Regions from separate parts of the Billgrantia sp. NRB1 genome, predicted to be linked through region 1. Evidence: predicted binding sites of a transcription regulator. Region 1 holds the regulator's gene; the other holds the start of a gene.

What was found. The regulator sigma-54, encoded in region 1, starts transcription at its own class of promoters, with help from an activator protein. The targets are predictions, from matches to a motif close to TGGCACNNNNNTTGCTNT.
Region 2: the regulator sigma-54 is predicted to act here: its motif matches at 2,312-2,329, upstream of ACZIYR_RS18290 (P-II family nitrogen regulator).

The regions. Positions count from the first base shown of each region.
Region 1 covers NZ_CM167783.1:2,621,783-2,626,069, forward strand. Annotated here, with positions in the region: gene lptC (LPS export ABC transporter periplasmic protein LptC) at 1-526, shown strand, start outside; gene lptA (lipopolysaccharide transport periplasmic protein LptA) at 523-1,050, shown strand; gene lptB (LPS export ABC transporter ATP-binding protein) at 1,061-1,786, shown strand; gene ACZIYR_RS11950 (RNA polymerase factor sigma-54) at 1,949-3,361, shown strand; gene hpf (ribosome hibernation-promoting factor, HPF/YfiA family) at 3,474-3,782, shown strand; gene ptsN (PTS IIA-like nitrogen regulatory protein PtsN) at 3,789-4,259, shown strand.
Region 2 covers NZ_CM167783.1:3,990,520-3,994,806, reverse strand. Annotated here, with positions in the region: gene glnK (P-II family nitrogen regulator) at 59-397, opposite strand; gene ACZIYR_RS18295 (ammonium transporter) at 544-1,875, opposite strand; gene ACZIYR_RS18290 (P-II family nitrogen regulator) at 1,911-2,249, opposite strand; gene ACZIYR_RS18285 (accessory factor UbiK family protein) at 2,610-2,930, shown strand; gene ACZIYR_RS18280 (YifB family Mg chelatase-like AAA ATPase) at 3,000-4,287, shown strand, end outside.

The DNA of each region.
Region 1 (4,287 bases):
CTGGCTCGATCCTCGCGAGGCGCCCCGCCCCGGGCCGGTACCCAGCGACGCCGAGGGAGAGCCCGACTACTACCTCGAGGAGGTGCGACTGACGCGCTTCAACACCGAGGGACGCGCCCACCAGCGGCTGGACACCCCGCGCCTGGTGCACACGCCCCATGACGACGTGACCCGGGCCGAGACGCCGGTGGCCCATGTCCACGACAGCGAAGGGCGACTGTGGATCGCCCGGGGCGACGTGGGACGACTCGGGCCGGGCGGAAGCCCGCTGACCCTGAGCGGCAGCGCACGGCTGTTCGCTCCCGAGGAGCGCTGGCAGCTCGATACCGAGATCCTCCATGTGGACGCCGACCTCGGCCACGCCTGGAGCGAGAGCCCGGCACTGCTGCAACAGCCGCCCCAGCGCATGAGCGGCGAACGCTTCGACGCCTGGTTCGATGACAATCGCGCCCGCTTGACGGACAATGTTCGCGGCCACCACCCTCCGGAAGCCTCCGGCGCCACCCATGAGGACCCCGAGTCATGATTCGACCCGCACTCCCTTCACTCGCCGCCCTGGCGCTGGGCGGTCTGCTGTTGGCCGGCGTCGCGCTGAGCGCCATGACGGTCAAGGCACACGATGCCAGCGCCCCCATCGAAGTCGAGGCCGACCGCCTCGACCTGGACGACCGCGCCGGCACCGCTGTCTATACCGGCGAGGTGGACATCCGGCAGGGCAGCCTGCGGGTGACCGGCGATCGGGTCGAGATCCAGCGCAACGCGGCCGGCGAGCTATCCCGGGCGATCGCCACCGGTGAGCGAGCCTACCTGGAGCAGCAGCCGGACCCCGACGAGCCCGTGGTGCGCGGCTGGGGCCGCACCGTCGTCTACCATGTGGCCGAACGGCGCGTGGAACTGATCGATCGCGCCGAACTTCACCAGCGCGGCGACACCTTCGCCGGCGGCTATCTCGAGTACTTTCTCGACCGCCGCGTGGTCCAGGCCCGCGCAGAGGGCGAAGGGATTGAAGGCCGCCAGCGCATCCGCATGACCCTGCAGCCCGAGCAGTAAGGCATCCTCCATGAAGACTCTGCAGGCCAGCCATCTGGCCAAGAGCTATAAGCGCCGCCGCGTGGTTCACGATATCAGCCTGACCATCGAGCAGGGCAGCATCGTCGGCCTGCTCGGCCCCAACGGCGCCGGCAAGACCACCTCCTTCTATATGATCGTGGGCCTGGTACGCGCCGATGCCGGCACGGTGCATATCGACGATCGCGATCTCTCCGGCGCCGCCATGCACGAGCGCGCCAGGGCCGGGATCGGCTACCTGCCGCAGGAGGCCTCGATCTTTCGCAAGCTATCGGTGGCCGACAACATCATGGCCATTCTCGAGACCCGCAAGGATCTGGACCGCAGCGGCCGCCAGGCGCGCCTCGAGGGCCTGCTCGAAGACTTCCATGTCACCCACATTCGCGACAACCTCGGTATGAGCCTTTCCGGCGGCGAGCGCCGGCGAGTGGAGATTGCCCGGGCGCTCGCCACCGAGCCCGCCTTCATCCTGCTCGACGAGCCTTTCGCCGGCGTCGACCCCATCTCCGTGGGCGAGATCAAGGGCATCATTCGCCAGCTCAAGGCGCGGGACATCGGCGTGCTGATCACCGACCACAACGTGCGCGAAACGCTGGATATCTGCGACACCGCCTACATCGTCGGCGACGGTCAGATCATCGCCGAAGGCGACGCCGAAGCCATCCTCACCAACCGGCGGGTGCGCGAGGTATATCTGGGCGAGGACTTTCGCCTCTAATCCTATATTGATCGCAACATGCTGATATGAATGTTATTGCGCCACCTCGGCACACAGATTGCGCCTGGTATACTTATTGCAAGAAATTTATCGAAGAGTCTCTTGCATGTCACCCGGCCGCGGTCTAGGGTGGGGCTTTTCGGCAAATGAGCAACGTCTCTCATGGCCATGAAAGCTTCTCTGCAACTGCGCGTCGGCACTCAGCTGACCATGACCCCTCAGCTGCAGCAGGCCATCGCCCTGCTGCAGCTCTCCACCCTGGACCTGCGCCAGGAGATCCAGCAGGCGCTCGAGTCCAACCCCATGCTGGAGCTCGACGACGGCTTCGGCGAACAGCAGGTCAGCGAGACCCCCGAGGACGACTGGGCCAGCGAGATTCCCAGCGAGCTCAGCACCGACAGCGACTGGTCGGACACCTACCAGGACCTGGGCGCGCCCGCCGGGGGCGAGGGCCCCGACTTCGAGCGCCAGGCCGAGGGCCAGAGCCTCAATGGCCACCTGGTCTGGCAGCTGGCCATGACCGACCTGGAGCCGCGTCAGCGACTGATTGCCGAGAGCCTGATCGACGCTGTGGACGGCGCCGGCTACCTGGCCCAACCGCTGGAAGAGATCCGCGACGGCCTTCGCCAGCAGGGACTCGAGGGCCTGCCGACCCGCGAGGTCGAGCAGGTGCTGCTGCGCCTGCAGCAGTTCGAGCCGACCGGCGTCTTCTCCCGCGACCTGCGTGAATGCCTGATGCTGCAGCTAGGGGCGCTGCCGGACGACACGCCCCTGCTGCCCCAGGCGCGGCGCCTGGTCCGTCAGTTCCTGGAGGCCCTGGCCGCCGATGACCGCCGGCTCCTCAAGCGTCGCCTGGGCCTTGAGGATGCCGAGCTGGACGCGGTCATCCGCCTGATCCGCACCCTCGACCCCCGCCCCGGCAGCGCCTACGGCGAGGTGGGCAGCGACTACGTCATCCCCGATCTGGTGGCCCTGCACGACCACCGCGGCTGGCGCATCGAGCTCAACGCCGAAGCGCTCCCGCGGCTGCGCATCCAGCCCGACTATATGGCCCTGGTGCGTCGCGCCGACAAAAGCCAGGACAACCAGTTTCTCAAGGATCACCTGCAGGAAGCTCGCTGGCTGATGAAGAGCCTGGTCAGCCGTAACGATACCCTGCTGCGCGTCGGTCGCGAGATCATGGCCCGCCAGATCGACTTCCTCGAGCAGGGCGAGGAGGCCATGAAGCCGCTGGTGCTGGCCGATATCGCCCAGGCCGTGGAGATGCACGAGTCGACCATTTCCCGGGTCACCACCCAGAAGTACATCCACACCCCCCGGGGCGTGTTCGAGCTGAAGTTTTTCTTCTCCAGCCAGGTCGGCGGCGAGGGCGAGGGTGACGCCCACTCCAGCACGGCGATTCGCGCCCGCATCCGCAAGCTGGTGCAGGGAGAAGCGCCTCGCAAGCCCCTGTCGGACAGCCGCCTGGTGGACCTGCTGGCCGAGGACGGCATCCGCGTGGCCAGACGCACGGTAGCGAAGTATCGCGAGGCCCTGGGCATTCCCTCCTCGAGCGAGCGCAAGCGCTTCAAATGACGCCGTTCGCCGCCGCGCCCGACCCCCGTGGCGAGGCGCTGAAACAGGGGGTTTGCAAGGCAGGAAAAAGGGTTACAATCGAATCACCACACGAAAGACGAAGGAGCCTGCCATGCAAGTCAATATCACCGGCCACCATGTAGAGCTGACCGATGCCCTGCGCGACTATGTTGACGAGAAACTCACTCGCGTGCAGCGCCATTATGACAACATCACCAATGTGCAGGTGACGCTCTCCGTGGAGAAAGAGCGCCAGCAGGCCGCCTGCACCCTGCATGCCGCCGGTGCCGACCTTCATGCCGAAGCCATGGACGCCGACATGTATGCCGCCATCGATGCGTTGACCGACAAGCTCGACCGCCAGCTGGTCAAGCACAAGGAAAAAGCACAGGCCCGCGCCCAGGGCGCCGGCGCTCGCTGATTCCCCATGACACTGGAAACCATCCTGCCCCCCGAACGCACCCTGTTCGGGGTTCCCGGCGGCAGCAAGAAGCGGGTGCTGGAGTTTTTCAGCACCTTCATTGCCCAGAACACCCCGAGCCTGGATAGCCAGGAGGTCTTCGACCGGCTGATCGGCCGGGAGCGCCTGGGCAGCACGGGCATCGGCAACGGCGTGGCCATCCCCCATGCGAGAAGCCCCCACTGCCACGCTCCGGTGGCCGCCTTTCTCAGGCTTGCCGACCCCATCGAATTCGACGCCATCGACGGCGAGCCAGTCGATCTGGTCTTCGTGCTGCTGGTCCCGGAGGAGGCCGACGATACCCATCTGGCGCTGCTGGGCCAGGTGGCCGGCATCATGAACGACGTCGAGACCCGCACGGCCCTGCGCAAGAGCGCCAGTCAGCGGGAGCTGCATGAGCGCCTGATCGAGGCGATCCGACGACAGGCAGCCACCTGACACCCACGCAATCGGGCCACCCGGCCAG
Region 2 (4,287 bases), 1.4 Mb from region 1:
GGGTTTTCTGCGTCTGGTAGCTACCTGGGCTGGGCTCTTCGCTTACAGCTTACGGCTGTCAGACGGCGTCCTTGTCGGTTTCCCCGGTGCGAATCCGGATGACCTGCTCCAGCGGAGTGACGAAGATCTTGCCGTCGCCGATTTTTCCGGTATTGGCGACCTGGGTAATGGCATCGATCACCTTCTCCGACATCTCGTCGTCCACGGCGATCTCGACCTTCACCTTGGGCAGGAAGTCGACCACGTACTCGGCGCCGCGGTAGAGCTCGGTATGGCCCTTCTGGCGGCCGAAGCCCTTGACCTCGGTGACGGTGATGCCCTGGACGCCGATTTCGGAGAGTGACTCCCTGACGTCGTCGAGCTTGAACGGCTTGATGATGGCGGTCACCAGTTTCATGGTTGTTTCCTCTTTGTCCGGGGCGGGGCTCGCGGGTCGCAGCCCGTCTTGGCGGTGGAGCGCGTTGGGCTAAAGCATACACTGCGTAGGCGGTGAAGAAAAAAGGCCCCCGAAGGGGCCTTCAAGAGACAGGCTACTGCTTGGTGCTATTCGGTGCGCGGCTTGCCCTGAACCGGCGCCTTCGGCTGCGCGGTATGGCCGCCGGTGCCGCGGCCGGTGCCGCCACCCTGCACGCTGGCGGCGCGGAACTCGGGATAGGCCTCCATGCCGCACTCGGCCAGGTCGACGCCCTCGTACTCCTCTTCTTCGCTGACGCGGATGCCCATGGCCGCCTTGAGCACCAGCCATACCACCAGGCTGGCAGCGAAGACCCAGGCGAAGATCGCCAGGCCGCCGATGATCTGGGCGCCGAAGTTGGCGTCGGCATTGGTCAGAGGCACGGCGAGCAGGCCCCAGATGCCGACCACGCCGTGCACCGAGATGGCGCCGACCGGGTCGTCGATCTTCAGCTTGTCGAGACCGACGATGGAGGCCACCACGATGGCGCCGCCCACGCCGCCGATCAGGGTGGCAGCCAGCGCCGAGGGGGCCAGGGGTTCGGCGGTGATGGCCACCAGGCCGGCTAGCGCACCGTTCAGCGCCATGGTCAGGTCGGCCTTGCGGAACCACAGCTTGGCCAGGACCAGGGCGGCGATCACCCCGCCGGCGGCGGCGGCGTTGGTGTTGACCAGCACCTGGGCGACGTTGTTGGCGGAGTCGACGTCGGAGACCTTGAGCTCGGAGCCGCCGTTGAAGCCGAACCAGCCCATCCACAGGATGAAGGTGCCCAGGGTGGCCAGCGGCAGGTTGGCGCCGGGAATGGCGTAGATGCTGCCGTCCTTGCCGTACTTGCCCTTGCGCGGGCCAAGGATCAGCACGCCGGCCAGGGCCGCGGAGGCGCCCGCCATGTGGACGATGCCGGAGCCGGCAAAGTCAGCGAAGCCGAGCTCATCGAGCCAGCCCTCGCCCCAGGTCCAGTAGCCGGATACCGGGTAGATGAAGCCGGTCATGACCACGGCGAAGGCGAGGAAGGCCCACAGCTTCATGCGCTCGGCCACGGCCCCGGAGACAATGGACATGGCGGTGGCCACGAACACCACCTGGAAGAAGTAGTCGGCCCGCATGGAGTAGTAGGGGGCGTCGTCGCCGCCGGCCAGCACCGCATCCACGCTGTTTTCGCCGCCGAGCAGGAAGCCCAGGTTGGGCAGCAGGCCCCCGGCGCTGCTCGAGTACATGATGTAGTAGCCGACCAGCAGGTACATGGTGCAGGCGATGGCGAACAGGGCGATGTTCTTGGTGAGGATCTCGGCGGTGTTCTTGGAGCGCACCAGGCCGGCCTCGAGCATCGAGAAGCCGGCGGCCATCCACATCACCAGCACGCCGCAGATCAGAAAGTAGAAGGTATCGAGCGCATAGCTCAGTTCGGTGAGTTCCGTCATTGGAATGTCTCCATGGCTCAGAAAAAGTCCGGTGATCAGACGGCTTCGGCGCCGCGTTCACCGGTGCGGATACGGATCACGTCCTCCAGCGGGGTGACGAAGACCTTGCCGTCGCCGATCTTGCCGCTGTTGGCGGCGCTGCAGATGGCGTCGAGCACGCTCTCGAGCCGCGAGTCGTCCACGGCGACCTCGACCTTGACCTTGGGCAGGAAGTCGACCACGTACTCGGCGCCGCGGTAGAGCTCGGTATGGCCCTTCTGGCGGCCAAAGCCCTTGACCTCGGTGACGGTGATGCCCTGGACGCCGTTGTCGGCCAGCGCCTCGCGGACGTCGTCGAGCTTGAACGGCTTGATGATGGCGGTGATGAGTTTCATCTCGAATCTCCTGGACGGTATGGCAGGGCGGCGGCGGCCGCCCGAGGGTTCGCTAATGCTGCCAAGCCAGATTCGTGCCACCTGCCGTTTTACGTCATTACTTTCATGGTGTTGCCCATTTACGGGGGGCGTGGTCGCCGTCCGCGGGGAGGCGGAGCCGGCGCGAATGCACCAGGCCGGTGCCGGGTGCGGGTGCAGCTGCCTCATGACGGGGCATCCGGGGCGGTTGCCGTGTGAATAGCGAGGGGCGAGGAGGGCAGACGATCCGCGATGGGCCTGGCGGAGCATCACGGGGAATGCGTGGCCGCCGGGCCTTGCGTATCCTGTAGGCAGTCATTTATCGCATCGGGAGAGATCAGCATGGTGAGTCATGACCACATCAGCCGCCTGGCCCAGCAGCTGGGCGAGCGCCTGCAGGGAGCGTCCCAGGCGCCGGAGGAGTTCCAGAAAGGGGTTCAGCAGGTGGTGCGCGGCGCCTTCGACCGGCTGGAGCTGGTATCCCGGGAGGATTTCGACATCCTGATGGATGTGCTGCAGCGCACGCGCATTCGCGTCGAGGCGCTGGAGCAGCAGGTCGCCGCCCTGGAGCAGGCGCTCGATGCCCGCGCCGGCGAGCCCGCCGCCGATGCCACGCCCCCGGCACCCGAGGAGGACGCCGGCGCGGGCGAGACCGGCCGCTAAGCGAGGCGTGGGCGGCCCGGGGAGGGGGCTGCTACGCTGAGGGCGTTACCACCGACTGCGAGGGACCGCATGACGCTGGCCATCATCGCCACCCGTGCCGGCCTGGGGCTGGAAGCGCCCGAGGTGCTGGTAGAAGTCCATCTGGCCAACGGCCTGCCGGGCATGACCCTGGTGGGCCTGCCCGAGGCCGCCGTCAAGGAGAGCCGTGAGCGGGTGCGCAGCGCCCTCCTCAATGCCGGCTTCGACTTTCCCAATACTCGCCGTATCGTGCTCAATCTGGCGCCCGCCGACCTGCCCAAGGTCGGCGGGCGCTTCGATCTGCCCATCGCCCTGGGCATCCTGGTCGCCTCCGGCCAGCTCCCAGTGGAGGCGCTCTCGGGGGTCGAGAGCGTGGGCGAGCTAGCGCTGGACGGCCGGCTGCGACCGATCAGCGGGGTGCTGCCGCTGGCACTCGCCGCCCGCCAGGCCGGCCGCAAGCTGATCGTGCCGCGGGAGAACGCCGATGAGGCGGCCCTGGCCGGGGACCTTCAGGTACTGCCCGCGGATCACCTGCTGGAGGTGGTGGCGCATCTGCTGGGGCAGACGCCGATAGAGGCGCACCGTCTTGCCGTGCCGCCCTTGGCCGCCACGATCGACGCTGACTTGGCCGAGGTGCGCGGGCAGCACCAGGCGCGCCGTGCCCTGGAGATCGCTGCGGCCGGGTCGCATAACCTATTGTTTTCCGGTCCGCCCGGGACCGGCAAGACCATGCTCGCCAGCCGCCTGCCGGGGATCCTGCCGCCGCTCACCGAGGACGAAGCGCTTGAGGTGGCGGCGATCCGCTCGGTGTGCGGCCTGTCGCTGGCCGATCAGTGGGGCCGGCGCCCCTTTCGCGCCCCGCACCACACCGCCAGCGCCGTGGCTCTGGTGGGGGGCGGCTCCTGGCCGCGCCCGGGCGAGATTTCGCTGGCCCATCACGGGGTGCTGTTCCTCGATGAGCTGCCCGAGTTCAGCCGCCATGTGCTGGAGGTGATGCGCGAGCCGATGGAGTCCGGGCGTATCCACATCGCCCGGGCCAGCCATGAGCGACGCTTCCCGGCCCGTTTCCAGCTGGTGGCAGCCATGAATCCGTGCCCCTGCGGCCACCTGGGTGATCCCCGCCAGGCCTGCCACTGTACCGCCGCCCAGATCCAGCGCTATCAGTCTCGGCTCTCCGGCCCGCTGCTCGACCGTATCGACCTGCAGGTGGAGGTGCCGGCGCTACCGCCGGAGCAGCTGACCGCCCGCGAGACCGGGGAGAGTTCGGCCAGCGTGCGCGAGCGGGTGATGGCGGCGCGCGAGCGGCAGTATGCCCGGGGCGCGCTCAACGCCCACCTGG